2 regions of the Litorilituus sediminis genome follow, and region 2 is predicted to be linked to the other one. Evidence: predicted binding sites of a transcription regulator. Region 2 holds the regulator's gene; the other holds the start of a gene.

Region 1 (16,117 bases), 1.8 Mb from region 2:
GGTAGAGTTATCCTCAAACGGAACCTTAGGTTTAACTGACTTAATTGTTAGGCAACTTGGTGGCGATGATGAAGGCTATAAGCCTAGCTCTGTATTACGTAATGACGGCAACCTTGCAGAGCAAAGTTCTGATGAAAGCTCATTGCGAGATAAATCAATGAAAAATAGTTTACTTAATCAGTTTCAGCATCAACAGCAAAGTGCTGGATATGATAAAGATGAAGGCATCACTGTTTTTAATAACCCATCAATTTTAGGCTCACAAGCTGCTAATCAAGGCTTAAATATCCCGTTTGCTTTATCAAGTAGACAAGTGAAAGCAAATGAAGCGAATGAAAACGTCAAAATGTCATCACCTAGTTTTGATAAGCCAGAAGATTTTGTTACCGCACTGACAAAACCTGCGCAAATGGTGCAAGAAAAATTAGGTGTGCCTTTTGAGGTCGTTATCGCTCAAGCTGCGCTTGAAACAGGTTGGGGACAAAAAATTATCAAGGCGCAAGATGGTACTAGTTCAAACAACTTATTTAACATCAAGGCCGACTCTCGCTGGTCTGGCGATAAGGTCTCTAAAGAAACCTTAGAGTTTGAACAGGGGACTATGGTGAAGAAAAAAGAGCCGTTTAGAACCTATCAATCATTAACGGAAAGCGTAAAGGACTATATTGATTTCTTATCAAATAGTGACAGGTACCAAGATGCGCTGCAAAAATCTAACAATGTGGAACACTTCCTGCAGGGATTACAAAAAGCAGGTTATGCAACTGATCCGCAATATGCCAACAAAATTATGGGCACGCTGAAAAAGGTCACTAATCTGCTAGCAAATTAGCCAAAGTATTAATACGGCTCATTTAGTTATGATTAGGTTTCTTTTTTTGTCGAGGTGTCTGCTATGTCAGTTAGTTTATATCAAACCGGTGTTAGTGGTTTGCTTAGTGCGCAGCAGCAGTTGGCAACAACTGGTCATAATATCACCAATGTAAATACCGAAGGTTATAACCGTCAACGTGCTGAGCAAAATGCAGCGTTAGGCAATGTTAATGGCCCTAACTACATAGGCGCTGGTACTTATATTCAAGATATCACCCGTATATACGATCAATTTTCTTATAAAGAGCAACTACAAAGTCAAAGCCAATTAGGGCAAGCTGACTCGCTGCATCAGAGTTTAAATCAACTCAATGAGATCATGAGTTTTTCAGGCACAGCTTTAATGAACTCAATGGATTTGTTTTATCAAGGTTTAAATGGTGTCGCCGATAATCCAAGTGATTTAGGCTTGCGAGAAATGGTGGTTCATCAAGCCAATATTCTTAGTGCCAACTTTCGTTCATTAAACCAAAATTTTGACGATCTAGAAACGGCAGTAAATGGTGAAATTTCACAAACTGCCAGCAAAATTTCTGAAATTTCATTAGAGCTTGCCAAGATCAATGAAACCATTTTGCATTCACAAAAAATTACCACGGCAGGTCAGCCAAACGATTTACTGGATAAGCGCGACCAATTGATTACTGAGCTAAGCCAATACACTAACGTCAGTACTGTTGAAGATCAAAATGGCGTTATGACAGTGATGATAGGTCAGGGGACTACCTTAGTGGCAGGCATTACCCCGTTAACGGTTGAGGTGACTTCGGGCGATCCTGATCCATTAAAAACTCAACTGCGTTTAGTTAGCCCTAATAGTACTGTGGCACTTAATGGTTCAACCTTAGGTGGTTCAATGGGGGCAAACTTTGAGTTTAGAGATGAACATATTGGTCAAGTGCGTGCTGAAGTTAATCGCTTGGCAATGGCAATCTCAGATACGTTAAATAGTAGTCAAGCAGACGGGTTAGATTTAAATGGTTTACAAGGTGCTAACTTATTTACTGATATAAATTCAGTTGCCTTACAGCAATCTCGTGTGTTAACGCCGGCAACGAATGGCGGCTCACTTACTGCACAAGTTAATATTACTGATGTGTCGCTAGTACCTACCGATGAGTTTGAAATTCGTTATGATGGTACCGATTTCATTATGACTAATATGACAGATCAAAGCACGATTAACTTAGGGCCCGCAGCTGGTGCAGGTACAGTGCATGCAACACCTTATGGTTTTGAGTTTATTGAAACTGGTGGTTTACCAGCAAATGATGATTCTTACATTATTAGACCGACAGAAAATAGCGCAGCCTTGATGCAAACTACCATGACAGATGGTAGTGCCATTGCCGCAAGTGCCGCGGTTGAAATCACACCATCACAAAATAATGTCAGTGCGGGCAAGGTTGAAATTGTCGACATGATTGATCCCATTGCCGCACAAACAGCGATGCCAATGCGTATTGATGTATTAGAAAGCCCAGCAGGGGTGTTTAACTACACTATTACGGATAATTTAGGTGCGACCTCTGCGCCAATTCCTTATCCACCTCCACCGGCGGCACCATTACAAGTTAATTTACCGCCGCTGCCGGCAACGGCGGCATTTACCATAGAAATTTCAGGAACTCCGTCGGGAGTAGCGCCTAATGCCCCTGAGCAATTTTTTATTGGTGATGCTTTTGGCGTAGGTAACTCGGGTAATGCGGTTGCTATGGCAAAAACGCAAGAGCTGGGTGTAACCAATGGTGGTCAAGAAACCTTTGCGCAAAGTTTATCAAAATCAACTGCTGTGGTGGGCTCAAAAGCAAGTTCAGCAGAGCTGGTTGCTGATACCGCGCAAGCACTTTATACACAAGCTTTTAATCGAAATCAGGCTACCTCAGGTGTCAACTTAGATGAAGAAGCGGCAAATTTATTGAAGTTTCAACAAGCTTATCAAGCAGCTTCACAAATTATTTCAACGGCAAATACCATTTTTGACACGATTTTGTCAGCGGTTAGATAGGGAGTAATTCATGCGCGTATCAACTCAACAGTTTTACTTTCAAAATGCTCAACAACTCAGTAATAAGCAAACTGATGTGAATGAGCAAATCAAATATATTGCTAGTGGTAAGCAAGTTTTAACCGCTAAAGACGATGCGGTATCGTACGGAACCCTGTCTGGCTATAAAGAAGATTTAAGCAATATTGAAAAATATAATCGTAATCTGACTCAGGTAAAAAATAGAAATAGCTTACAGGAAACCACGTTTGCCAATGCTGAAACGGTTATGTTGCAGTTAAAGCAAACCTTTATTCAAGCCAATAATGGTAGTTTGTCTGACAGTGATTTAAATGCATTAGCTGAGTTAGCAAAAAATAGTCAAGCTGAAATGCTCGGTTTTGCCAACACTAAAGATGAAACAGGTGGCTTTATCTTTTCTGGTTATAAAACGGACGTGCAACCCTTTGTTCTTCAGCCAGATAATTCTGTTACTTATCATGGTGATAGTGGGGTAAGAGAGTTACAAGTTGCTAAAAATGTCATGGTTGATACCAATCAGCCCGGCGATCATGCTTTTGAAAAAGTAAGCAACAATATTGGCGATTTTCTGCCAAGCTACAATACCAATACTTCAGGTATTGCCGTGAGTAAAGCGGTAATTGCCGATCGCGGTGCCTACGATGTTGCCGCTAACCCGCCAGATTATAACTTTAATTTTGCTAGTGCCACAGATTTGACGGTTACCGACGGCAATGGTGCTGTTGTCTTTAACACTACAACGTACACTCCTGGGCAAACCATTGCCTTTAATGGCGTTGAAGTACAGTTAAACGGCAACCCATTGCCGGGGGATGATTTTGACATTAGTCCACAAGAAGAAGTGTCTATATTCGACACCATTAAAAGTGCCATTGAGTGGATGCAGGTGGGAGCAAACCCAGCTAACCCAGAGCAACATGCGGTTGATTACGATGAGATTTTAGGTCAATTAGATCAAGCTTTAAACCATATTACAGGGCGACGTGTAGATGCGGGTGTAAGATTAAAACTTGTTGATAATCAAACATCTAATCACGCTGATAGTGAACTGTACCTAGCATCTGGCCGATCTAATATCGAAGATTTGGACTTTGCCAAAGCCGTAGCTAAGTTTGAGCAAACCCAGGTGTCATTACAAGCGGCACAGCAAAGCTTTGTGCAAATTAAAAATTTAAGTTTATTTAATTATTTGTAGTAACTGATTTGTATGTTGGCATACAACATGCATTGATTATTATGAATACAATTTAGAGAGTGTGCGTGGTTCCAAAACGATATTGTTATCTAAGAACCACAACCTAACAATTAGGAGAGATAACAATGGCTTTAATCGTCAACAGTAATATTGCATCGTTGAACTCACAACGTCAGCTTGCTAATTCAACCAATGAGCTAAGTACCTCGTATGAACGTTTATCTTCTGGTAAAAGAATTAATAGTGCCAAAGATGATGCCGCGGGTTTACAAATTTCAAGTCGTTTAACCTCACAGGTTAATGGTTTAAACCAGGCATCACGAAATGCTAATGACGCCATTTCTTTGGCGCAAACCGCTGAAGGTGCCTTAAATGAATATACTAACACGGTACAACGTATGCGTACCTTGGCGGTTCAAGCGTCAAATGGTTCAAATACCGAAGCTGACTTAGTCGCACTAAATACAGAATTTACCGAGTTAGAATTAGAATTAGATAGAGTGGCAAATGATGCCAGCTTTGGTGGCGTGAATTTACTTAACGGTACATATTCAGCTAACTTCCAAATTGGTGCTGATGCAGGGCAAACTATTTCTATCACTATCGCTGCTAACTTCTCTTCTGCGACGGTTGGTGCTTCAGGTACGATTACTAACTTTGATGGTGCCCAATCACGTATTACTGATTTAGATTCAGTATTAGCTACGGTAAACAGTACCCGAGCTGATTTAGGTGCTAAGCAAAACCGTTTCTCAAGTGTTATCCGTAGTAACGATAATGCCGCAGAAAACGTTTCAGCATCACGTTCACGTATTGAAGATGCAGACTATGCTGCAGAATCTGCACAACTAGCACGAAACAGTGTTTTACAGCAGGCGTCAAGCTCAATGTTAGCGCAGGCTAATCAGCAACCTCAGATTGCATTATCACTACTTCAATAGTAAAGATAATCAAAACTTAATTAATTTATAAGTTTTAATTTTTAAATAAATCATAAGCTTACCTTGGTTTTTGCCAAGGTGAGCTTTTTTTCGTTAAAAAAAGATTAAAGTTATTTTTTAGCTAACCGATAACAATGATAACCGCGGTAAATTCATTAGCTTATTTACTGTATTTATTGAATTGATTGAGGGCTTCAACATGGCTTTAAGTGTAAATAGTAATATAGCGTCATTGAACTCACAGCGTCAGCTGGCTCGTTCTACTAATGAATTAAATACCAGTTATCAACGTTTATCATCAGGTAAGCGCATTAACAGCGCAAGAGATGATGCTGCTGGTTTACAAATTTCAAGTCGTTTAACGTCACAAGTTAATGGTTTAAATCAAGGTTCACGTAACGCCAACGATGCTATTTCTTTAGCACAAACTGCTGAAGGTGCGTTAGATGAATACACAAATACAGTACAACGTATGCGTACACTATCAGTACAAGCGTCAAATGGTTCAAACACCGAAGCTGACTTAGTGGCACTAAATACCGAATATACTGAGCTAGAACTGGAACTTGATCGCGTTGCAGCACAAGCATCATTCGGTGGTACCGATCTTTTAGATGGTACTTACTCTGCTAACTTCCAAATTGGTGCTGATGCAGGTCAAACCATTTCAATTTCGATCACGCAAAACTTCTCATCAGGCAATATAGGTGCTGCTGGTACCATTACAAGCTTTGATGGTGCGCAATCACGTATTACTGATTTAGATTCAGTATTAGCGACAGTGAACAGCACACGTGCAGATTTAGGTGCGAAACAAAACCGTTTCTCAAGTGTTATTCGTAGTAATGATAATGCCGCTGAAAACGTATCGGCATCACGTTCACGTATTGAAGATACAGATTATGCTGCAGAGTCTGCAACCTTAGCACGTAACTCAGTGTTGCAACAGGCCGCTAGCTCAATGTTAGCTCAGGCGAATCAGCAACCTCAAATTGCATTATCTTTATTATAAGTAAAAGTGCTGTTGTATTTAATTATTGAAATACAACAGCTTTTTATTGATTTGCACGAAAAAGATTAAAAAGTGTAAAAAAAGACTAAAGAAATAAATTTGTCAGTCGATATAAAGATAACAGCAACAGAACTAGCAAGTTATATTGCAAGCTTAGTAAAGAATTATTGGATACTAATATCCTATAGGGGCATCACATGGCATTATCAGTAAATAGTAATATCGCTTCATTGAACTCACAGCGTCAATTAGCTAACTCAACTAATGAATTAAATACCAGCTACCAACGTCTATCATCAGGTAAGCGTATTAACAGCGCAAGAGATGATGCGGCAGGCTTACAGATTTCAAGTCGTTTAACGTCACAGGTGAATGGTTTAAATCAAGGTTCACGTAATGCTAACGATGCGATTTCTTTAGCGCAAACTGCAGAAGGTGCGTTAGACGAATATACTAATACTGTTCAACGTATGCGTACGTTAGCGGTACAAGCGTCTAATGGTTCAAATACTGAGGCTGATTTAGCAGCACTTGATACAGAGTACTCTGAGTTAGAATTAGAGCTTACTCGTATTTCTGAGCAAGCTTCATTTGGTGGTACTTCATTATTAGATTCTACCTACTCAGCTAATTTCCAGGTGGGTGCTGATGCAGGTCAAACTATTTCAATCAGTATCAGTGCAAGTTTCTCTGCAACGGCTATCGGTGCTGCGGGTAACTTAACAACCTTTGCTGATGCGCAATCAGTTATTACTAACTTAGACAGTGTACTAGCAACGGTAAACAGCACACGTGCAGATTTAGGTGCGAAGCAAAACCGTTTCTCAAGTGTTATTCGTAGTAATGACAATGCCGCAGAAAATGTTTCAGCATCACGTTCACGTATTGAAGATACTGACTATGCAGCAGAATCAGCAACTTTAGCGCGTAATTCAGTATTGCAACAAGCGGCTAGCTCTATGTTAGCGCAGGCTAATCAACAGCCACAAATTGCGCTATCATTATTATAACAGTGATGCCCTAATGCTAATAAAAGGGCACTCACAGATGAGTGTCCTTTACTCGTTAAGCGATTAGCAAATATTAATGCATAGGGATTAAGTAAGGTAAGAGGTTCATTATGTCTACATCGGTAATAACATCTCAAAGTGTAAATGTTAGTGCGGAGCAATCAGCATCTAGACAAGCCTTGCCAGAGCAAAATGTTGAACAGGGTGTTCAGCGCACAGAAGACGCTTCCGTTGTTTCTTTACAGCAGTCAAATGTTGAAAAACTCTCTGTTATCGAGCAGGCTAAACAAGCAAATCAAGTTAAGCAAGAAGAAGAGCAGTCAAAAGAAAACATCGAAGAGGCCGTTGAATCTGTTGCTAGTTTTGTTAACTCAGTGAGTAAGAATGTTGACTTTTTAGTTGATGAAGATTCAGGCCGAACCATAATTAAAGTGGTTGATGTCAAAAGCCAAGAGCTTATTCGACAATTTCCATCAGATGAAATCATTTCCATGGCAAATCGCATTAAAGAGCTACAAGAGCAGATCACTAGCAAAACCGGTTTGTTTCTCGATGAGAATGTATAAGCAATAAATCACAACACTGTATATGTTAAATACTAAAGCCAGTTTCTGGCTTTTTTTGTTTTTAAAGCCTCATGTATTAGCTAGAGAGCAACAGAGCTAGCTACCATCTTTTCCAAACTTGCGATTTATTAAAAATAAATTAAAAAAAGTCTAAAGCTTTTCTTAACCAGGTCGATAAAGTCAATAGAACAAGATATATCGTTGTCATTTGACGATTATATTTAGCAACAGATTAAAGGAAAGTATTATGGCCTTAAGTGTAAACAGTAATATCGCTTCATTAAACTCACAGCGTCAATTAGCAAATTCAACCAATGAGTTAAATACTAGCTATCAACGTTTGTCTTCTGGTAAGCGCATCAATAGTGCTAAAGATGATGCGGCTGGCTTACAAATTTCAAGTCGTTTAACGTCACAAGTTAACGGTTTAAATCAAGGTTCACGAAATGCTAATGATGCTATTTCTTTAGCGCAAACCGCAGAAGGTGCTTTAGAAGAGTACACAAACACTGTACAACGTATGCGTACCTTAGCTGTGCAAGCGTCAAATGGTTCAAACACTGAAACAGACTTAGTGGCACTAAACACTGAGTATACTGAATTAGAGTTAGAGTTAACGCGTATTTCAACTCAAGCCTCTTTCGGTGGTACAGATTTATTAGACGGTAACTATGCTGCTGAATTCCAAATCGGTGCTGATGCGGGTCAAACAATCTCTGTATCAATTACCCAAGATTTCGCTTCAGCAACTATCGGTGCAGATGGCTCGTTAACTTCATTTGATGGCGCGCAATCACGTATTACTGATTTAGATTCAGTACTTGCGACGGTAAACAGTACCCGTGCCGATTTAGGTGCGAAGCAAAACCGTTTCTCAAGTGTAATTCGTAGTAATGATAATGCTGCTGAGAACGTATCAGCATCGCGTTCACGTATTGAAGATACAGACTATGCGGCTGAATCAGCTCAACTAGCTCGTAACTCAGTATTACAGCAAGCAGCTAGCTCAATGTTAGCGCAAGCGAATCAGCAACCACAAATTGCATTATCGCTACTATAATTAAATAGTCGCACAGTGCAGGGAAAGGGCGACTAAATTAGGTCGCCTTTTTTGTTTGAAAAAACTATGATAGTAGTAGCGCTGTTTCATCAATATTAAAGCCTTGGTTGGCATAAATATTGAATTGGTGAACAGTTGAAACGCGTTTAGCTGCTATAAACAAAGTCGCTAAGTAAATAGCAGACTATTAAATGAGTAAGTGTTGGAGTAATTATGGCTAGTGTAACTTCATTAGGTATAGGATCTGGTATAGATTTAGAGGGGCTTGTTACGGCATTTATCGATGCTGAAGCAATTCCAACAGAAATTCGCCTACAAGAAAAAGAAGAGCGCCTAACCTTAGAGTTATCAGGTATTGGTAGCTTTAAATCCGCCTTATCAACCTTTAATTCTACCCTGGAAAAGTTAGCTAAAGATGACGCCTTTAATCAGCAAACGGTCAGTGTATCCACTGAAGATGTAGCTGTTACCACCAACGGCTTTGCTAGTAATGGTGAGTTTGCAGTTGAAGTGTTTCAAATAGCGCAAGGAAGTCGGCAAAAGTCTGCTTCCTTTACTAGCTCTGCCGACACGGTTGGCTCAGGAACATTAACCTTTACAGCTGGAGCGAATACTTTTGATGTTGCCATTGATGGTGCTGATGACTTATCGGCAATTCGAGATAAGATTAATGAGCAGTCAGGTAACTTTGGTGTAACGGCTAACATTATCAACAGTGATGCGGGTTCTTATTTAATTTATACCTCAAGTATAACAGGGTTAGCCAATAATTTGACGGTGACTAACTCTGATGCTTCTTTGGATAATATTTCCACGAATAATACTGTTGAGCAATCAGCAACGAATGCCATTATAGAGGTTGATGGTAACCGTGTTATTAAAGACACTAATGAATTTAAAAACCTTATTGAAGATGTCACTATTACAGCAAAGAAAGTCAATGTCGGCGCTCCGGCAACTTTAACTATTGCACAGGATGAAGCCAATGGTCGTGAACTCATAGATGAGTTTGTTAATGGCTTTAATGCCTTAATGGACAATATTACTGGCTTAGGTGCACCTAAGTTAGGCCGATTAGCATTTGATCCTAATGTGCGTCAGGTCAAGCAACAGTTAACAGACATTGTGATTAATAGTGTGACTGGCTTAACAGGTGATTTAGAGTCGTTAAGTGACATTGGTATTGAGTTAAATAAAGAAGGTAAATTAGAAGTTAGTTCGTTTAGTACTACCTCTTTACCCAGTGGTGAAGAGCGATTAACTGCGGCATTAAAAAATAATTTAGATCAAGTTGGCGAGATATTTGCTTCTACTGATGGTATTGCAACGCAAATGACTGCTTTTATTGACACCTATACAGATTCTGACGGAGTTTTAACCTTACGAGAGTCTAGTCTAAATGAGCAGATCTCTGGTATTAGCCAAGAATGGGAAGATTTAGAGCAAAGGTTACGCTCTTATGAGGAAACATTAAGAAAACGCTTTACAGCGCTTGATGCAACCATAGCCCAATACAATGCTACCGGAGATTATGTGAAGTCGTCATTGGCAAATATAATTGGCAATAACGATGATTAATATCAGTAGTTAGTTTATTAGATGAGGTAAACCTTATGAGAACGAATTTAAAAACTTACCAAAATGTAAATAGAGAAAGTAGCTTATTGGCTGCTGAGCCGCATACAATTATTTTAATGTTATTTAATGGTGCCTTAGAGAGTATCGCCTTTGCTAAAGGTGCGATTGAACGCAAAGACTTTACCGTTAAAGCAGAGAAAATTACCAAAGCCGTGAATATCATTAATTCATTACGTGCTTCATTAGATAAAGAGTCACAACCGCAAATTTCGGCAAACTTTGATGCTTTATATGAGTATTGTGCCGATCGTTTAATGAATGCCAGTGCGACGTTAAATGTTGCTATTTTAGATGAAGTGATTGGCTTGCTTAAGCCGCTCAGAGATGCATGGGCAGAGATGTCTGAAGAGAGCAAGGCTGAAGGCCACAAGCTATTGCGCGAGAAAGAGCAACAGCTTTAAGTTAAGCAAATAGAGTTGAACTTGAATGTCTGATGTAACTTCTAGGCAAATAGATAAAGTAAGGCAGCTAACGCAGCAGGCAGCGAATGCGGTAGTCAACGATGATATATCGCAATGCAGCACCTTACTCGAGCAAAGGCAAGAGTTACTCGTCTTACTTGAACAAACTATCCAAGATAAAGCCGTGGTAACGCAAGCGGCTAAAGAAGATTATATTGCCTTATTGCAGTGGATTTTGCAGTTTGATGCCAATGCCATTAAGCTGCTTAGTGATAGTAAGCAAACTACGCTAGAGAAATCGAGTCAGCAGTCAAAAAATAAATATGCGCTAAAACAATATCAAGCGAATTTTCGATAGCTTTTACCCGTGTTGCGCATTTATCATTTCATTTTCACTTTCCAAAAGGTTTTTTGTCGTGGCGAAATCTATACCTACACAAGCTGAGCTTGTGGCTAAAATTGAAAAACTAGAACAAAAAGCACAACAGGTTGAGCAGCGCCTAAAAGGCCAATTACACAGTGATGATATCGAAGCAAACCTGCAACGCATTGCTGATAGAATGTCATTGCTTGCTTGCAATGAAGATATGTTGTTAGCTCAGTTTGAAGAAAATCTAAGCACTTTTGAAGAGTATTTTCCTGATATATATCAGGTGATAAAAGATCATAAGCCAACACGTTATTTTGTTGAGATAGTTGATGGCTTTGCCAATATTTTTGATGAAGAAACCAAGCAGCATATTTATAAATATCCTGCTTACTTAATGGCAACGGCTCAGTTAGAGCAATATCAAAAGTCACCACAATCAACACATTCAACCTTTGAAATGAATGAGGAAAATAAAGGCAACTTTATTCATAGTAAGCACTTAAATGAAGTGCTAAAGGTACTTCATCGTCGAACTGACGCTGAAAATTCGCCAAATAAAGGACTACCTAACACGCTAGGCTCATTAGTCATTTTTGGTGCTGGTTTAGGCTATCATTTAGAGTTGCTAATTGCACAACATACGATTCATAACCTTTATTTAATTGAACCAGAGCTAGATTTATTTTATGCCTCACTTTATACCGCCAATTGGCGTTATATATTTGAATACCTAGACAGTCAAAAGTGTAATTTACACCTGTCTCTTGGTATTCAAGATAATGAATTTTTTGACGACTTGCTATATCAGACATATCAAAATGGTCGCTATGATGTCGTTAAGACCTTTGGCTATGTACATTATCAATCGCCGTCAATTGAAACCTTATTATCCATATATAAAGCGCGCTTTTATGAAATGATTCAAGGTTGGGGCTTTTTTGATGACGGTGTTATGTCACTGTCTCATACCTTATCAAACCTAAAATTAAATGTGCCATTACTGAAAAAGTCTGCGCAAGATAATGACAAGCATAAGAATATTCCAGTTTTTGTTGTTGGCAATGGTCCTTCATTAGATCAAACCATAGAGTTAATTAAACAATACCAAGATAAAGCCATTGTTATCAGTTGTGGCTCGGCGCTGAGCGCACTAAAAAATTATGGCATCAAGGTCGACTTTCATTGTGAGCAAGAGCGAACTATTCCTGTTGCTGAAAAGGTTAAAGAGTACGGAGATGCTGAATTTATTAAATCGCATGTGCTATTAGCGCCTTCCACCGTACACCCAGAAACCTTTAAGTTATTTGATAGGGCAATTATGTGTCCTAAATCAAGAGAGCCATCTACTGATATTATTGTTAATGATGAAGTGGGTAAGGAGCTATTTGAACCGACGGTTTATATTAACCCAACAGTTTCAAATACTGCGATTGCCATGGGGTATTTTTTAGGCTTTAGAGAGTTTTATTTGTTTGGTGTTGATTTAGGCCATAAACAAGGCGGTCAACACCATAGTTCTAAAAGCATTTACTATGATCAAAATGGCGAAGATTTGTCGCTCTATTTTACCGAAGAGTCACAAATTACTGTGCCGGGTAACTTTGGTGGCGAATTTGTCTGTAATGACTTTTTTAATATGTCACGCACTATGATAGAAAAATTATTACAGTCAAGAAGTGGTATTCGCTGTGTTAATTTAAGTGACGGCGCTAAAATTGCCCATGCGCAACCGGCTAGAACTATTGAGCTAACAGAGCGTGCTTCCATAGATAAAGCCTCTTTAGTTGATGATATATATCATCATTCAGCATGGTTTGATAAAGACTATGCCTTGTATCAACGTGTGATTGATAAAGTTGACGTAGCTAAGTTTAAAGAGATCTGTCAACAGCTTGCTGACATCATTGCTAAACCTATTACTAGCGTTGCTCAAGGGGTTGAAATGCTGAGAAAGCAATCGTTAGAGGCGGCAAAATTAGAAGTAGGCCCTTATACCCATTTCTCACTATTGCTTGATGGTACTTTATTGCATTATCAAGCCATGTTAACGCGCATTTTATATGAGGCAAGTGATGAAGATACTGCCATTAAAGATTTTAATGAAGCGGTTGTGCATTATCAAAACTTGCTGGCAGAAGCGCCAAGTTATTATCAAGAAAATTATTTAACCCCGCATATTACCTCTGCAGACTGGTGGAATGATTAGCTAAGATTGATTTTGGTGTAACTAAGATTGAACTCCCTTTTTGGTATAACTATTGCTTACTCTTAACTTAGCTTAAGGTAGTCAAGTTATTATCAAACTGGGAGTGATATTATGTCTGGAAATGAGTTACGACAAGAAGAGTTAGTAGTTGGTGATTATACCTACGGTTTAATGCCAAATGCCGATAAAGAAGTATACAAATTATTTGAACACCAGTTTGGTTATCAAGACACTATTCAACGAGCACGTGCTGCTTATCAAAGAGAATCAATAGCAACCCCACTTGCTGATAATCATATCCATGTTTTAAGAAATCACTTTCCGCCTGAGCTTTGTCAGTCGTTAATTGAGGAATATGAAAATAATAGTACTGGTATTCAACACCCTTCGGTACTTGAAGTACTATTACCCCAAGTTTTTAATGATGCCTTAGATGAACAAATTCGCTCTTACTTTAACAGTGAATACTGTATTTTTTGGTGGTCAATTTATAAAGTTGAAAACCACAATGAGCAAGAGTATTACTATACAAAGTGGCATTGTGATGGTGGTCCTGAAAACCACTTAAAAGTAATTACCTATTTAAATGGTTATGAAGAACATGGTAGCGATACCAGCTATCTAGATATTGAAGCAAGTAATGCCCTGAAAAAAGTGGGTTACTTGTTTAATAATATGGAAGATAGAAGCACAGATATTTCGCCGTTATGTCAACATTTTGATATAAACTTCAACCCGCAGTCGGTTAAGCCAAATACTGGTGATACCATATTATTTAATCCTAACCAACTTGCTCATCGAGCTATGCCGCCTAAAGTGGGCAAGCCAAGATATGTGCTGAACTTTTGTTTACTACCGAGTGAAGTTCATTGGAAAAAAGTGGTGGAAGAGTTTTTCTTTCCTGCCTATGAATGCCAAGACTTTAGGGACTTTGCTGATATAAGCAAGCGAATCACATTACAAAGTAAAAAGCGCCAAGCTCATATTGAAGTAGCACTTGGTTATCAAGTGGAAAACTTTGAGCATGTTGAATTTTTGCTAGCCAATATCATTAAAGATTTATCAACGGCGGTCTTTGTTGCTAAGCATATTCAACGACAAGATCCTAACTTAAGCGAATGTGAAACCGTTTTCGCGTTAATGCGTTATGTTAAAAAGGTGATTTTAGCACAATTATCTGCTGAGCAAGTGATGGAGCCACGATGGTTATCTGCTCTATCTGATCTTGCTGACTATGAAAAAACGGTTATTGACAGCATTGGTCGTTACGCTGTTAACAATAAGCCAGATCCACTTGCAGTATTTTGGCCTAACCCTAGTCATGAAAAGTACCCACAATCTAAGTTTGATATGCTGCCCTTTGTTAAAAAGCACCCCATTATGGATATGGATACGCCAATAGGCTCGGCGGGTAGTTGTTTTGCCTTTGAAATAGCAAAGTATTTTCAGCAAGAAGGCTATAACTATGTCATTACCGAGCGTAATGACAACCCTTATTCAGGAGTGCAAGTAGATGGTTATCAACCTGGCGATACTATCGCCAAATTTTGTGCTAACTATGGCATTTTATTTAATACGCCAAGCTTTTGTCAGTTGGCGGAGAAGGCATTCGGTCAAAGAAGCTTTAATAAATTGTTATTTCAATCGCCAACGGGACATTATTTAGATCCTTATCGCGAGAATGTTGTCTTTAATTCACCGGAAGCCTATTTGGCTGATTATGAGCAACATATTGATGCAGTTAAACAAGCATTTCTACGTTGTAAGGTATTTGTGGTGACGTTAGGGTTAAATGAATGCTGGCAGCTACAAGACGGTACGGTAATGTCTCGTAACCCACGAGAAAACATGTACCACATGGTGAAGCATAGAACGCTAACGGTGGAAGAAAACGTTGCTAATATCCAACGCTTTTATGACATTATTAAAGCTCACAACCCTGATTTTAAGCTGATAATTAGCGTATCTCCGATTCCGTTTTTAGCAACGGGTAGGGCAGATGAACAGCACATCATTAGCGCGAATTGTCATTCAAAGTCAGTGCTGAGAGTCGCGGCAGATCAACTGGTTGCCAGTAATGAAGATATGTACTACTTACCTAGTTATGAGCTAGTGACTGAATGTATTCAAGATGCTTGGGAAGAAGATACCCGCCACGTAAAATCAACGACCGTGGCTAAGGTTGTAGGCATGTTCAAAGAAATCTTTGTTAAGCAAGAAGAAAGCTAGCTAATAGCAATTGGTATAACGTCTATTTGTACAATTTTGTCTGCTTGATTGTTAAACAGGCAAACTTGTACTAAATCACAGGGCTTACCATTAAAAGTGTAATGGTTTGCTAAAACGCCATCACTGACATAACCTGCCTTAAGAAAAGCCTTAGTACTGCCTACATTGGCTTTATATGCACCAGCACAAAGTTTACGTAATTTTAACTGCTCAAAACTGTATTGTGAGATAAGTGCAATGGCTTGCGTGGCTATGCCTTTGCCCCAGCTGTCTTTATCACCAATAAATAGGCTCACATCACCAATATTATGATGGGGGTTAATGGGACCAATTTTTATATTACCTATGTGCTTATCGTTGCTTTTAAGGCGAATAGTAAACAGGTGCTCGTTAGGGTTCTCTAATATGCCTTTGATAAAACCGATTACGCTTGCTAAGTCTTGTTGATAAAAACGAGTTTCCAAATACTGGTTAACAAGTGGGTCATTGAGCCATTGCACGTATTCGTCGCTGGCATCGTTTTCACTAATGGTTTGAAGATAGACATCGGCTATGGCATTACTGGTGATCTTTATTTGCTTAGTCAT
Region 2 (16,117 bases):
TGATCACTATGAAAGCCTCGATCATGCGAGATTATGTGAATTTTATCCGTACGACTTGCCCTAAATACAACATCGAGCCTTTTATCACTTTTACCAACTTAAAGCATGATTGCGTTGATAGTACCATTCCAATTGTCTTTGATTTAACCAACCCAAAGGCGGTTGAAGATGCTCATAATTGTTTAAAAGAATTAGTCACTGAAGGTCTTAAAAAAGGTTTTGTCCCTTATCGATTAAACATAGATCAACAGCAATGGTTATTGGATAAAGAGCAGCCGTTTTGGCAAACAGTAAACAAACTAAAACAAGTACTAGATCCAAATGCTGTATTAAGCTTGGGCAGATATAACCCGAAATAAACAAGAAAAATAACCATAAAAAAAGAGCAACAAATAGGTTGCTCTTGTTATTAAATAACCTGAGGTTAAATAGCTTTAGCTATTATGCATCAGCACGAATGCGCGTAATGTCAGCACCAAGTGCTTGCAGCTTATCTTCTATGCGTAAATAGCCACGGTCGATATGATAAATTCTATCAACTTGTGTTGGTGATTTAGCAACTAACCCTGCAATAACTAGGCTAGCTGATGCTCTTAAATCAGTCGCCATAACCTGCGCACCATGAAGCTCTTCAACACCTTTAACAATAGCGGTATTGCCCTCTAAAGAGATATCTGCCCCCATACGTTGCAACTCTGGCACGTGCATAAAACGATTTTCAAAAATGGTTTCAATTACCGTCGCAGTACCTTGAGCTAACACGTTCATGGTCATAAACTGGGCTTGCATATCAGTTGGAAATGCTGGGTGTGGCGCAGTACGAATATTTACCGCTTTGGCCGGAGCTGACATTGAAAGTTCAATCCAATCCTCACCTGTCGTAATTTTAGCACCGGCTTCTTGTAGCTTGCTTAATACCGCTTCAAGTGAACTTGGATCAGTATTTAAACATTTAATATGTCCTTGAGTTACCGCCGCAGCAACAAGGAAAGTGCCTGTTTCAATGCGATCTGGCATAACACTATAATGCTCGCCATTTAACTCGCTAACACCTTCAATGGTTAAGGTATCAGTACCTGCACCAGATACTTTTGCCCCCATACCATTAAGACAATTGGCTAAATCAACAATTTCTGGCTCACGGGCAGCATTTTCAATCACGGTTGTACCTTCTGCTAAGGCTGCCGCCATCATAAGGTTTTCAGTACCGGTAACACTGACAGTATCCATAAAGATATTGGCACCCAATAAACGACCTTGCTTTTTCGCAACAATATAACCATTCTCGACTTCAATCTCAGCGCCCATCAACTTCAAGCCCTGAATATGTAAATCAACTGGTCTAGCACCAATAGCACAGCCGCCAGGCAATGACACTTCAGCATGTCCCATTCTAGCAAGTAAAGGGCCTAACACTAAAATAGAAGCGCGCATGGTTTTCACCAGCTCATAAGGCGCTCGACACAATTCAATGGTGCTAGCATCAATAGATAATTTATCATCAGCTAACCATTGGGTTTTAGCACCTAATTGTCCTAATAATTTAACCGTGGTTAAAATATCATTGAGCTGGGGAACATTAGAAAAAACTATTGGGGTTTTCGACAATAATGCTGACATTAAAATAGGAAGTGCGGCGTTCTTAGCCCCTGAAATAACAACTTCACCGCGTAGTGGTTTACCACCAATAACTTTAAATGCGTCCAAAATAACTTACTACTTACTAAAAAATTAAAAATACCGACCTAGTATACACAAAAGATAAAAAATCTGTAGTTTGCTTTAGTCAAACTAACCGTTGAGCATTTTATCTCGTTGCCATTGTGCTTTAGTAAAGGTTTTTACTGATACAGCATGAATAGTACCGTTTTGTATCACTTCAGATAACGGAGCTAATACCGTTTGTTGACGCTTTACTCGAGATAGTGTTTCAAAGAAATCACCAACGGCAATAATGGCGCATTGTGAGCCGTCAAACTTCACTTTTAGTTCATCTAGCTCTAAGGCATCATTAATTAGTTTTTCAACTAAAGCTTCAATTTCATTAATTTCCAATTTACTCTCCTAAAATACTACTTTTGTGGTGCCATTTATACTGGCAATAAACCTTGCACACCACTGAGTTCAATTAATTTATCTAATTTTTTTGGCAAACCCTGAAAGGTTAGCTGGCAGTTATGAGTAGCCGCTTGTTCTAATAGCAAAAATAACCAAGCTAATCCGGCGGTGTCAACATGAGTTACTTGGGAAAAGTCCAATTCAACCGCATTATGGCTAAAGACACTTTTCAACTCTTTATTAGCAACCTGCATAACCGTATGCCGCGTTAATTCTCCGCTAACATTTACATTGCTGCCATTCACAGCAAAAGTTACACTTTTCACCTGTTAGCCCTGCCCAGCACTTTTATTAGCCGCTGGTGCTGATTCTGTTTTCTTTTTATCTTTAAAAACAATATCACGCTCACTTTTCTTTCTTAGCATTTCGGTGACATAAGGCAGGCCTTTTTGTCTGATAATACTACCTAACTCGGCTTGCTTAGAGTCAAGCAGGCTAACACCTTCTGCGACCATATCATAAGCTTGCCATTGCTTAGTTTTCTTACTTTTACGCACTTTAAACGATACATCAATATCATCTCTGCCCGGCATAATCACTTTCGTATCAACGGCAACGATTTTCTTATCGGCAAAATCACGCTCAGGCGCAAACTCAACAAGCTGATTATCATATAAGGTAAAAACCTGTGCATATGAAGTCACTAAATACTCACGAAAAACTGGCACAAAAGCACGTCTTTGCTCATCTGTTGTCTTTTTAAGATGCTTACCTATTACTTTAAATGCTGAATACTTGTAGTTGATATAAGGCATCAACTCTTCACGGACAATATTTTTTAATATGTTTGGATTAGCCTGAATCGCTTTTTGCTCATCAGCAAAACGTTTAAAGGTAAGGCCTGCTACTTCTTTAATCATTAAATATGGGTTAGTTTTGTCAACAATCACTGTTGGTGTTGAACTACTTACCGCTGTGCTTGAGCTAGATTGAGCCATAGCACCATGAGCAAAAGTCATAAGCACTATGGCAATAAGTGCTCGGGGTTTAGCTAACAATTGCATTACATTTCTCTTTTTTTTGCTATTCATCACCACTTCCTTGGCTAAATAAAAACTGACCTATTAACTCTTCTAAAACTAATGCCGGCTTAGTGTCTTCAATAAAGTCCCCTGGCTGCAATGTATCTAACGATTCATCAATAAAGCCCGGCTGCAAACCGACATACTGCTCACCAAGTAAGCCTGAGGTTAATATGGCCACTGATGTCGCTTCAGAAAAGTTATTATATTGAGTATAGATCTTTAACGTCACTACTGGCGTGTAATCTTCTTCATCTAATGAGATATCACTAACTCGACCAACAACCACACCGCCAACTTTAACAGGTGAGCGCACCTTTAAGCCGCCAATATTGTCAAACTTAGCCAATAAATCATAACTTGCCCCATTGCCAGAAATACCCGTATTTGCAACCTTTAGCGATAATACCAATAAGGCAAGAATACCCAAAGCCACAAAAAGGCCGACCATTAACTCAATTTTTTTTGACACCATGTCATTCACCAAAACTTAAAACAATCACTGTTAACCGCATATTATATGTAGATGTTGACTTATTTAGTAAACATCAATGCCGTTAAAATAAAATCTAAACCTAATACTAATAACGAAGACTGGACAACCGTTGCAGTGGTTGCTCGGCTAATGCCTTCCGACGTTGGCTCACAATCGTAGCCTTTATAAACAGCTATCCAAGTCACCACAAAAGCAAAGACAACACTTTTAATGACACCGTTCATAATATCTTTATTAAAGTCCACTTGATCTTGCATAACAGACCAAAAAGTACCGCCATCAACACCTAACCAGTCAACCCCCACCAAATGAGCACCTAAAATACCCACCATAGAAAAAATTGCCGCTAATAAAGGTAAGCTAATAAAGCCAGCCCAAAAACGTGGCGCAATCACCCGACGTAATGGATCTACCGCCATCATTTCCAAACTAGATAACTGCTCAGTTACTTTCATTAAACCAATTTCAGCGGTAAGAGCTGAACCTGCTCGACCAGCAAACAGTATAGCGGCAACAACAGGGCCAAGTTCTCTTAATAACGATAAGGCAACCATAGGACCTAAGCTGGCTTCTGCACCATAACCAACCAAAATAGTATAACCTTGCAGCGCCAGTACCATGCCAATAAAGGCACCTGAAACGACCACAATAATCAGTGACATGACACCAACACTATAAAGCTGTTGCATCAATAATGGCGTACCTTTACGAACATTAGGTACATGCGTTAGCGATGAAACTAACAATAATACCGCACGCCCTAAGCCACTGATTAAGGCAATGGTGTGCCTACCTAAACGAATTAATTGCTGCATCATTTGCCTCCCTTGCTGCCTGATTTAATCATTTCACTACCATATTCAGGAGCAGGAAAATGAAATGGCACAGGACCATCAGCTTGACCTTGAACAAACTGTTTTACCAGTTCAGATGAATCTTGCCTCACTTGTTCAGGTGTACCTTGACCGATAATTTTTTGCTCAGCAACAATATAAATATAATCAGCAATACTCATCACTTCTGGCACATCATGGGAAACAACCACAGAAGTTAAACCTAAAGCATCACTTAAAGCGCGAATAAGACGAACAATCACCCCCATAGAAATAGGATCTTGTCCTGCAAACGGCTCATCATAAAGAATTAATTCTGGATCTAATGCTATCGCTCGCGCTAAGGCGACGCGGCGCGCCATACCGCCAGAAAGCTCACTAGGATGAAGATGTCTTGCGCCACGTAAACCAACTGCCTCTAACTTCATCAGCACTATTTTTTCAATTAATGCTTCCGATAAATCAGTATGCTCTCGAATAGGAAAGGCGATATTGTCGTAAACACTCATATCAGTAAAAAGCGCACCACTTTGAAACAACATACTCATGCGCTTTCGTGTTTCGTATAACGCCTTGCGAGATAACTGTGGAATATTGTTGCCAGCAAAATAAATATTGCCGCTATCTGGCTTAAGTTGGCCACCAATCAACCTGAGCAAGGTGGTTTTACCTATGCCACTAGGGCCCATAATTGCGGTCACTTTGCCTTTAGGTATGCTTAGGCTAATATTATCGTAAATAACCCGTTCACCGCGATTAAAGGTTAAGTTTTCAATTTCAACTAAATTGGCTGAAGTATCCGAATTTATCATGTGTGTAACGTCAATGTCTTATAGCGGCGCTGTAGAGGTTATTCAATTGTTGTCGATTTTACCTGAGCAACAACAATTGTTCATTAGAAATTCTTCAATATACCTAGAATAAATGTAAGAAAACTCTTCTCAATTGTAAGTAAGTGATCATTTTTAATGGTTTGACTGTCTAAAAGTAAGGCAAAATAAGACTTTTTTTACTAACAAAGCATTAAATACTTTTTTTTTGGTTCACAACCAGCGACAATTTACCCTTGTACCAATGAGAATTGGTATCCTTTGCGGAGTAATACATGTTAGAACAAGTTTTTATTTTAGTCGTTGCCTTAGTCGCACTAGTATGGAGTGCTGACAAATTTGTCTTTGGCGCCTCATCACTAGCACGTAATCTTGGTGTTTCACCTATGATTATCGGCCTAACCATAGTTGCTATGGGATCTTCTGCTCCTGAGATGATGACAGCAGCAACCGCTTCATTACAAGGCTCGCCTGATCTAGCTGTAGGTAATGCTATCGGTTCCAACATCACCAATATTGCCCTTGTTTTAGGTATTACAGCATTATTACAACCCTTATCCGTGTCATCACAAACCGTTAAACGAGAAATACCGTTAATTCTCATTATTTCGGCATTCGCCTACTGGATACTACTCGATCAACACTTTAGTTTCCTTGAAGGAGTTGAGCTGATGATAGGCTTTTTTATTTATATCATTGCTCTACTTGTTATTACCTTAAGACGCACTAAAGATAAACCAAGCGATGACCCTTTAGTGATTGAAGCAGAACAAGAAGTGGCAGAAGCCGTCGATATGAAACTATCCATTATGTGGTTAGTTGTCGGCGTGATCATTTTACCTATTAGCGCTAATTATTTAGTTGACTCATCTGTCTTTATTGCTAAAACCTTTGGCGTCAGTGATTTAGTTATTGGCCTCACCATAGTTGCCATAGGTACAAGTTTGCCAGAGCTAGCGGCAAGCATTATGAGTATTTTGAAAAAAGAAGATGACTTAGCGCTAGGCAACATTATTGGTTCTAATATTTTTAATATTTTAGCGGTTTTATCATTAGCGGGTGTTATTGCCCCAGGCAATATTAATGCGCTGGCCTCAACACGTGATGCCCCTTATATGCTAGGTGTCACCTTATTACTCTTTGTACTGTGCTTTAGTCGAAAGTTTGGTTACTTTAGAATTACTCGCGCCAAAGGTGCATTGCTATTACTGAGCTTTGTTGCTTATCAATTTTTACTTTTTGGTCAGTTAAATAATAACTAAGGTTGGTTTTTACTATGCATAACTTTAAACAGCTCGGCAAAAATGTCATCAACATTGAGCAAAAAGCCATTGCTGACTTGCTGCAATACATTGACGATAGCTTTGAGCAAGCCTGCCAACTTATGTATCAATGCCAAGGTCGCGTTATTGTTATCGGTATGGGCAAATCAGGCCATATTGGCGGCAAAATTGCTGCCACCTTAGCCAGTACGGGCACACCTGCATTTTTTGTTCATCCAGGTGAAGCCAGTCATGGTGATTTAGGCATGATCACCAGTGATGATGTTGTCTTAACAATTTCTAATTCTGGTGAAACAAATGAAGTACTGGCAATCATTCCGGTAATTAAGCGCATAGGTGCCAAATTAATCGCCATGACAGGTAATACAGAATCAACATTATCTCAATTAAGCGATACCCATGTTTGCATTAACGTTGCTGAAGAGGCATGCCCATTAGGCTTAGCCCCAACATCAAGTACCACGGCAACCTTAGTCATGGGTGATGCACTCGCGGTAGCTCTACTTAACGCCAGAGGCTTTACCGCCGATGATTTTGCCCTATCGCATCCGGGTGGTAGCTTAGGCAAGCGATTATTATTACGCTTAAGTGATATTATGCATCAAGGGGATAGACTACCTGTAGTGCAAGAATCAGCGCTTATTAAAGACGCGCTTGTTGAAATGTCGCTAAAAGGCTTAGGCATGACCGCGGTTGTTAATAATGAAAATACTCTAGTGGGTTTATTTACCGATGGCGACTTACGCCGTATTCTCGATGCCAAAATAGATATACATCAAGATAATATTGCTAACGTTATGACCAAATCTCCTTGCACCGCAAGTGATGAAATGCTGGCAGCGCAAGCGCTAAAAATTATGGAAGACAAAAAGATTAATGGTTTAATTATTGTTAATGATAAGAACCAACCTGTTGGCGCAATGAATATGCATGATTTACTTAGCTCTGGGGTACTTTAATGAATACCTTATATGGCAATGTGCCACAAGAAGTACTAAATAAAGCCAAAACGATTAAATTGCTCGTGTGCGATGTCGACGGCGTTTTTTCTGATGGCAGAATTTATTTAGGTAATGATGGCGAAGAGCTAAAAGCCTTTCACACAAAAGATGGTTTTGGCATTAAAGCACTTGGTGCTAGCGGTGTTGATGTTGCCATTATCACCGGCAGAAATTCAGCCATTGTTGCTAATCGGATGAAAGCCTTGAATGTAAAACATATTATTCAAGGGCAAGAAGATAAATTACCGGCACTACAAGCATTAGCAGAACAGTTAAACTTAGCAACGGATGAAATAGCCTATATAGGTGATGACGTACCTGACTTACCCTGTATTATGGCATGCGGCTTAGGTATTAGTGTTAACGATGCTCATCCGCAGGTAATCAACAATGCTGATTATATAACCTTTACCCGTGGTGGTTTTGGTGCTGTACGTGAAGTATGTGATTTAATCATGCAATGCCAAGGTAGCTTGGCACAAGCAGCGGGCGCTAGTATATGAACCGCTTGTACAGCTTAGCATTATTTGTTTTATTCTTAAGTGCCATAACCTATGGCATTATCGAATGGCGTAGTGCTTTAGTTGAACAGCAAGATGTTATCGATGATGAACTTTCACCTGATTTTATTGCCGAAACCCTAAAGAGTAATATTTATACCGATGCCGGCCAGCTTTCACATACCATTGAAGCTGATCGCATGGAACATTACTCTAGCTTAGCGGTAACCCACTTTGAACTGCCGAATTATACCTTGCACCCTAAAGACAATAGCGAGCCTTGGCAGTTAAGTGCAAACGAGGCAACACTATACAAAGACAATAGAGTAGTGTTAAATCATCGGGTACGATTAAAAGCTACTGATATAAATAGCATTGTAGAAGAAATACATTGCAAATATTTAGAACTGGATTTAACCACGAATATAATTAGCTCAGAGCAAACCGTCATGGTGCTAGGCAAAGATTTTACCATGTATGGCTCAGGTTTGATTATAGATCTCAACACTAAACAAATGACATTAACTGAGCATGTACGCACAATTTATAAAGAGAATCATGAACAATCGCTTTAATACTTCAGCTTTACTAGTGAGCTTATGCTTATTAACAAGCGCTGCCCTTAGCACAACAGCACTGGCTGCGAAAAAAGATCTAGAACAAGAGATTACCATCAAATCTCAACGACAAGCTGCTGACTTAAAAAACAAAATAGCTAGTTACCTAGATGATGTAAAAATCAGCCAAGGCTCGATTTCAATTACCGCTGATATTGTGCAGGTATTCAGTGATAAAGACGATAAAAGTGCTAAAAAAGCTGACATTTATATCGCCAAAGGCAAGCCAGCGGTATTTCAACAGCAACTTGAAGATGGCAGTTTAATTAGCTTACAGGCAGATGAAATAAAATATCAGCCTGAACTTAATACCATTACAGTTTCGGGTAATGCTTTGGTCAAACAAGCTGGTAGTGAAGTAAGTGGTAGTAAAATCACCTACAACACCTTAAGCGAAAAGCTAGAAGCTGAAAGTAATAACAACGAAACTGTTACGACTATTTTGCAGCCCAACGTCATTAAAAAGCAGCAAGCCAAGAAAGAAAAGCAAGACAAAGAAGGCGACAATAGTGACAAGCAATAGCTCATCAGCGCACAATAGTAAATCAACACTGATTGCAACGAACCTAGCCAAGTCTTACAAGAGTCGTCAGGTAGTTAAAAGCGTTAGCTTGCAAGTAGAATCAGGGCAAATTGTTGGCTTACTTGGCCCTAACGGTGCAGGAAAAACGACATCCTTTTATATGATTGTCGGCTTAGTGCCCAACGATCATGGTCAAATTATTCTCAATGATCACGATGTAACACTTGCGCCAATGCATGAAAGAGCTAGGCAAGGCATAGGCTATTTGCCGCAAGAAGCCTCTATATTTAGAAAGCTCACCGTGACTGAAAATATTATGGCTATTTTACAAACGCGTAAAAACCTTTCTAGCCAAGAAAAGTCTGAAAAGTTAGAGCACCTACTTGAAGAATTTAATATCTGTCATATAAAAGATAACTTAGGTATGAGCTTATCTGGTGGTGAAAGACGTCGTGTGGAAATCGCCAGAGCGCTGGCAGCTGATCCAGAATTTATCCTATTAGATGAACCATTTGCTGGTGTTGACCCAATTTCGGTTGGCGACATCAAAAAAATCATCATACACTTAAAGCAAAGAGGCATAGGGATTTTAATTACTGACCACAATGTTAGAGAGACATTGGACGTTTGTGAACACGCTTATATTGTCAGTCATGGAGAAATAATCGCAGAAGGCAATGCAGATCAAATTCTTGCTAATCAGAAGGTAAGAGATGTATACCTTGGCGAACAATTCACGCTATAGTTAGCAATGTAAAGTGTGACAACAAGAATTAGAATATAAGATTAGGAAAAAGTAACACCTAGATGCGCCCTACACTACAGCTCCGTATTGGACAACAATTAACAATGACTCCACAACTGCAACAGGCAATAAAACTGTTGCAGTTATCTACGTTAGAGTTGCAACAAGAAATCCAAGAAGCGCTTGAAAGTAACCCCTTGCTTGAAATTGAAGAAGGCCAACAAGGGGAAGTAAATTCCGAGCAGAATAACTTAGAAGAAGCGTTTTCCGCAGAAGCTAGCTCAGATATTACCAGTAGCAAGGATACAGATGAAGCCATTGCCAGTATTGATGAAATCAGCACGACTGAAGCCATGGAGAAAAGCGATATTCCTGAAGAGTTAAACATAGATACCACTTGGGAAGAAAGCTATAGTGCAGGCGTATCAAATACAGGCGCTGTCAGCAGTCCTGCAGATGATTATACCTATCAAGGGGAAACCACCGACTCTATTCAAGATCACTTATTATGGCAAATGGAGCTAACTCCATTTACAGATACCGATAAAACTATCGCAACAGCTATCATAGAAGCGGTTGATGATGCTGGTTACTTAACGGTTTCCAGCGAAGATATTCTTGAAAGTGTCGGTTTAGAAGACATTGAACTTGATGAAGTGGAAGCGGTATTAAAACGCATCAATATGTTCGACCCTATTGGCGTTGCCGCACGCTCAATTCCCGAATGTTTAACCATACAGCTAAATCAATTTGATCCTGAGACCCCTTACTTAAAAGAAAGTAAGCAAATCATTAACGATCATATTGATTTATTAGGCAATCGCGATTATCGCCAATTAATGCGTAAAACTAAGCTTAAAGAAGATCAACTACGCGAAGTTATGCGCTTAATTCAAAGCCTTAACCCTAGACCTGGCGATGCCGTCATTAAAAGCGATGATCAATACGTTATCCCTGATGTATCAGTTGAAAAGAAAAATGGTCGCTGGGTTGTTGAGCTTAATTCAGACACAGCACCTAAACTGTCTATCAATCAGCAATATGCTGCCATGACTAAAACTATGAAGTCTTCAACTGATGGGCAATTTATTCGCGCTAATTTACAAGAAGCGAAATGGTTCATTAAAAGTTTAGAATCACGCAACGATACCTTACTTAAAGTATCGAACTGTATCGTGCAAAGACAACAAGGCTTTTTAGAGCACGGCGAAGAGGCTATGCGCCCTATGGTGCTTAATGATATTGCCGAAGCCGTTGATATGCATGAATCGACTATTTCCCGTGTTACCACACAAAAATACATGCATACGCCAAGAGGTATATTCGAACTAAAATATTTCTTCTCAAGTCATGTTAGCACTGAAAATGGCGGCGAATGCTCATCTACAGCCATTCGTTCATTAATTAAAAAGCTGATACTAGCCGAAACACCAGCCAAGCCATTAAGTGATAGTAAAATGGCTGATTTACTTGCTGAACAAGGCATTAAAGTAGCGCGACGTACCATTGCCAAGTACCGAGAGTCTTTGGCAATCCCACCGTCAAATCAACGTAAAAGTTTATTGTAGAACACTAATTCAAAAACAAAAAAGGATACGACTTATGCAAATTAATCTTTCAGGTCATCATGTTGAACTTACCGACTCATTACGTGAATACGTCAATACAAAATTTGCCAAATTAGAACGTCACTTTGATCAAATTAATAACGTTCACGTTATTCTAACTGTAGAAAAACTGGATCAAAAAGCAGAAGCAACGGTACATATGAAGGGTGGTGAAGTATTCGCGTCTTCTGTAAATGCTGATATGTATGCCTCAATTGATACCTTAGTAGATAAGCTAGATCGCCAAATTCTTAAGCACAAAGGTAAAGTAGCGAGTCACTAATTCCTTTCTTATTTAAACTATGAAATTACAAGAAATTCTTTCACTGAACTGCACATCCTGTGCAGTTCCAGTGACAAGCAAAAAGCGCCTATTAGAACAAATTTGTCAGCTTGCAGCCGTTGAAATAGGCAATGCTGATCCAAGTGACTTACTCGATAGCTTACTTGATAGAGAAAAAATGGGTAGCACAGGCATTGGCAACGGTATCGCTATTCCACATGGTCGCTTGAGCAATAGTCATAAAGCGGTCGCAGTACTTATTACAACCGAAAAAGCGATCGATTTTGACGCCATAGATAACCGCGATGTTGATGTCTTTATCAGCCTATTTGTACCAGAAGATAGCTGCCAAGAACACTTAGAAACCTTGCAATGTATTGCAAAACTGTTTAGTAATAAACAAACTATTAAGCAAGTGCGCAAATGCTCAAACGATAAGCAGCTATATGACCTTATCCAGCAAGCCAGTTAAATTAAATTGCTATTACTAACGGTATTAGTACAGACTAATCAAGTAAATACAGGCATATCTTGCTATGAAATTAATTATTGTTAGCGGCCGTTCAGGCTCAGGAAAATCAGTTGCGTTACGGGTGTTGGAAGATCTCGGCTATTATTGCGTTGACAATATTCCAGTCAATTTACTACCGGCCTTAACTCACACTGTTATTAACGACTATGAAACTGTCGCCGTTAGCCTAGATGTGCGTAATTTACCTAACGATCCACAAGATATTCCCGAAATTATCGGCTATTTACCCAATGCGGTTAATGTTACCACTCTGTATTTAGATGCTGACGATAATGATTTAATTCGCCGTTTTAGCGAAACACGACGCTTACATCCTCTTATCAAAGAAAATATCGCCTTAGATCAAGCTATTGCTCTAGAAAGAAAGCTGTTAGAGCCTATTTCAACCAGTGCCGATCTCTATATCAATACCAGTCAATTAAGCCCACACCAACTGGCTGATTTAGTTAGAGAACGGATATTAGGTAAGAAAACTGGCTCTATGGTGTTAGTATTCCAATCATTTGGCTTTAAGCATGGTATTCCCGTTGATGCCGATTATGTTTTTGATGCCCGCTTCTTACCTAACCCGTTTTGGGAAAAAGACCTTAAAGGAAAAACAGGGTTAGATCAGGGAGTAAAAGACTTTCTCGCCAGCCAGCCGATAGTGACTAAATTTGTCTGGCAAATTAATAGCTTTATGATGACTTGGTTGCCTCACCTTGAACGTAACAATCGCAGTTATGTCACCATTGCCATTGGCTGTACCGGTGGCAAACATCGCTCTGTTTATATTGCTGAATTACTCGCCAGCAACTTTAAAAAGGAACGTGACGACATTCAAAGTCACCACCGAGATATAGATTTAAAGTCAACCTAGCTTAGGAAAAAGTGTGATGACAAACCAAGTGAGCCAACAAGTTACTATTTGCAATAAGCTAGGATTACACGCTAGAGCGGCAACTAAACTTGCCCAGCTAAGTCAGAGATTCAGCTCAGTTATCACATTAGAGCTTGATGGCAAACAAGCAGATGCGAGCAGTATCATGGCACTTATGCTGCTCGCTGGCGGTAAAGGAAAAACCGTGAATATTACTGCCCACGGCGAGGATGCCGAGCAAGCTCTCACGGAAATATGCCAATTAATTTCAGATAAATTTGACGAAAGCGAATAGCCCCTTCGAACAAAAAACCGCCTTGCAGCATTAGCCAGCAAAGAAAAATGCTGATAAAACCACAGACTTACGATAAACTTAAGCTCAATACCAAGTAGCAGCAATCACAGGATATTTCGATTGCTAAACCTGTTTCCTTTTCCGTTACAGCAACGCCTTAGTTGTTATTAATAAACAGAGTCGCTATGCCAGAAACTACAGAGCAAGAATACAATCAGCAAAGACTACAACAAGTTAACGAAGCACTTGGTAGTGGTATGTTTGTCTATGTGCGTAAATTATTACAGCACATGCCAGCCTATGATCTTGCTCTTATTCTCGAATCTTCACCCGCTAAAAGCAGACCCGTACTGTGGCAATTAATTGATCCAGACTTTCACGGTGAAGTACTAGAAGAGCTTAATGAAGAAGTTCGTAAAGGCATCTTAAAAAGTATGCGTCCGGAAAAGCTGGCTGCTGTTGCAGAAGGCATGGACGTTGATGATTTAGCTGAAGTCCTTAGAACACTGCCTGATAGTGTCTACAAAGAAGTACTCAACTCGATGGACTCACAAGATAGAAGTCGAGTAGAAGCTGCACTATCGTATGAGGAAGATACCGCTGGCGGTATCATGAACACCGACACAATTACCTTGCGTCCCGATGTTAGTGTTGATGTGGTATTACGTTACTTACGTTTAAAAGGTGAACTGCCTGAATCAACCGATTCATTTTACGTGGTTGATCGCAATAACCACTTTATTGGTGCCGTTTCCCTAGCCGCCATAGTGACGGCAAAGCCTGAAGTTATTGTCTCTACTCTTATTGATGATGAGGTAGAGGCGGTACAAGCAGATATGACCGAGCAAGATGTCGCACAGCTATTTGAACGTCATGACTGGTTTTCCGCACCTGTTATCGATGAAGAAGGCCATTTATTAGGTCGTATTACCATAGATGATGTTATCGATATTATCCGTGAAGAAGCTGAACACTCCATGATGAGTATGGCGGGTTTAGATGACGAGGCCGACACCTTTGCCCCAGTAATTAAAAGTACTAAACAACGCTCACTCTGGTTAGGTGTTAACTTAATCACAGCTTTAATGGCTGTAGCAGTAACCAGTATGTTCGAAGAAATTTTCGCTCAGCTAGCAATTCTTGCGGTATTAAACTCATTAGTACCTAGCATGGGTGGTGTTGCCGGCAATCAAACCTTAACCTTAGTTATTCGTGGTATCGCCTTAGGACATGTTGGTGAAAGTAATGCTAAAGCACTGTTAACTAAAGAGGTTGCTATAGGATTTCTAAATGGCATTATCTGGGCGGTACTGATTGCCAGTGTGGTCGCACTATGGAAGCAAGATTTTATGCTTGGTGGAATTATTGCCTTTGCCATGCTGATGAACATGACAGCCGCAGGCCTTGCTGGGGTAAGTATTCCGCTTATTCTTAAACGTATGAATATTGATCCTGCCCTAGCTGGCAGTGTCATCATCACCACAGTAACCGATGTTGTTGGTATCTTTGCCTTTTTAGGTACTGCCAGCCTATTGCTAACCTAGCAAAAGCTTTATTAGGCTAAGCCGTTATTCACTTATAACCTGCTCAGCCTAACTAAGTAACCTGAGCTAGGCTTAAGTACTCTATCTACTAATGACCTGCCACTTGCATTTCATCAATTAAAATTGAACCTGTTCTTATGCTGCCACGCATATCTACATCTGAGCCAACCGCAACAACACCTTTGAACATCTGCTGTAAATTACCTGCAATAGTAATTTCACTTACAGGGTAAGCAATCTCGCCGTTTTCTACCCAAAAACCTGCAGCGCCTCGTGAATAATCACCATTTACCACATTAACGCCTTGGCCCATAAGTTCAGTTACCAATAAACCTGTACCCATGGTTTTTAACATGGCATCGAAATCACCTTGGTGTCCCTGTGCAGCCACTAACCAGTTATGGATACCACCAGCATGACCTGTGGTTTGTAAACCAAGTTTTCGCGCCGAATAGCTAGTAAGTAAATAGGTTTGCAAACAGCCCTGCGAGATAATTTCTCTATCTTTAGTCAGCACACCTTCATTATCAAAAGCGCTACTAGCTAAGGCTTTAGTAATATGTGGCCTTTCACTGATATTTAAAAAGTGCGGGAAAATATCTTTACCTAAAGCGTCAAGTAAGAATGATGATTTTCGATATAAATTACCACCGCTTATGGCCGCAATTAAATGTCCCCAAATACTGTTGGCAATATCAGCACGAAATAATACCGGCACTTTAGCTGTGGTTAACTTTTGTGCATTTAAGCGCGACAACACCTCTTGTGATGCCTTAACACCTATTTGTTTAGCGCTATCAAGCAAAGTGAAATCACGATTCACGCTATACGCGTAATCTCTTTGCATATCATTGTTATCACTCGCTATCATAACGCAGCTTAAACTGTGGCGTGAGCTTGGGTAACTCACTAACTGCCCATGGCTATTACCATACACTTTAAAGCCAACAAAGCTGTCTAAACTCGCGCCATCCGAGTTGGTGATACGCTTATCAACAGCAAGTGCACTTTGCTCGCACTCGGTTGCCA

Evidence for each region. The regulator sigma-54, encoded in region 2, starts transcription at its own class of promoters, with help from an activator protein. The targets are predictions, from matches to a motif close to GTTGGCACGNNNNTNGNNT.
Region 1: the regulator sigma-54 is predicted to act here: its motif matches at 13,341-13,359, upstream of EMK97_RS05580 (GSCFA domain-containing protein).

What each region holds. Positions count from the first base shown of each region.
Region 1 covers NZ_CP034759.1:1,233,460-1,249,576, reverse strand. The annotation lists gene flgJ (flagellar assembly peptidoglycan hydrolase FlgJ) at 1-832, shown strand, start outside; gene flgK (flagellar hook-associated protein FlgK) at 896-2,881, shown strand; gene flgL (flagellar hook-associated protein FlgL) at 2,892-4,097, shown strand; gene EMK97_RS05625 (flagellin N-terminal helical domain-containing protein) at 4,223-5,038, shown strand; gene EMK97_RS05620 (flagellin N-terminal helical domain-containing protein) at 5,238-6,050, shown strand; gene EMK97_RS05615 (flagellin N-terminal helical domain-containing protein) at 6,248-7,060, shown strand; gene EMK97_RS05610 (flagellar protein FlaG) at 7,171-7,626, shown strand; gene EMK97_RS05605 (flagellin N-terminal helical domain-containing protein) at 7,874-8,686, shown strand; gene fliD (flagellar filament capping protein FliD) at 8,900-10,264, shown strand; gene fliS (flagellar export chaperone FliS) at 10,300-10,725, shown strand; gene EMK97_RS05590 (hypothetical protein) at 10,751-11,083, shown strand; gene EMK97_RS05585 (motility associated factor glycosyltransferase family protein) at 11,142-13,301, shown strand; gene EMK97_RS05580 (GSCFA domain-containing protein) at 13,413-15,530, shown strand; gene EMK97_RS05575 (GNAT family N-acetyltransferase) at 15,527-16,117, opposite strand.
Region 2 covers NZ_CP034759.1:2,992,219-3,008,335, reverse strand. The annotation lists gene EMK97_RS13360 (FAD-binding protein) at 1-359, shown strand, start outside; gene murA (UDP-N-acetylglucosamine 1-carboxyvinyltransferase) at 442-1,707, opposite strand; gene EMK97_RS13350 (BolA family protein) at 1,792-2,055, opposite strand; gene EMK97_RS13345 (STAS domain-containing protein) at 2,091-2,384, opposite strand; gene EMK97_RS13340 (ABC transporter substrate-binding protein) at 2,388-3,149, opposite strand; gene mlaD (outer membrane lipid asymmetry maintenance protein MlaD) at 3,142-3,615, opposite strand; gene mlaE (lipid asymmetry maintenance ABC transporter permease subunit MlaE) at 3,675-4,451, opposite strand; gene mlaF (phospholipid ABC transporter ATP-binding protein MlaF) at 4,451-5,281, opposite strand; gene EMK97_RS13320 (calcium/sodium antiporter) at 5,575-6,561, shown strand; gene EMK97_RS13315 (KpsF/GutQ family sugar-phosphate isomerase) at 6,576-7,541, shown strand; gene kdsC (3-deoxy-manno-octulosonate-8-phosphatase KdsC) at 7,541-8,086, shown strand; gene lptC (LPS export ABC transporter periplasmic protein LptC) at 8,083-8,658, shown strand; gene lptA (lipopolysaccharide transport periplasmic protein LptA) at 8,642-9,223, shown strand; gene lptB (LPS export ABC transporter ATP-binding protein) at 9,210-9,968, shown strand; gene EMK97_RS13290 (RNA polymerase factor sigma-54) at 10,031-11,536, shown strand; gene hpf (ribosome hibernation promoting factor) at 11,571-11,858, shown strand; gene ptsN (PTS IIA-like nitrogen regulatory protein PtsN) at 11,878-12,330, shown strand; gene rapZ (RNase adapter RapZ) at 12,395-13,249, shown strand; gene EMK97_RS13270 (HPr family phosphocarrier protein) at 13,266-13,544, shown strand; gene mgtE (magnesium transporter) at 13,730-15,088, shown strand; gene pmbA (metalloprotease PmbA) at 15,177-16,117, opposite strand, start outside.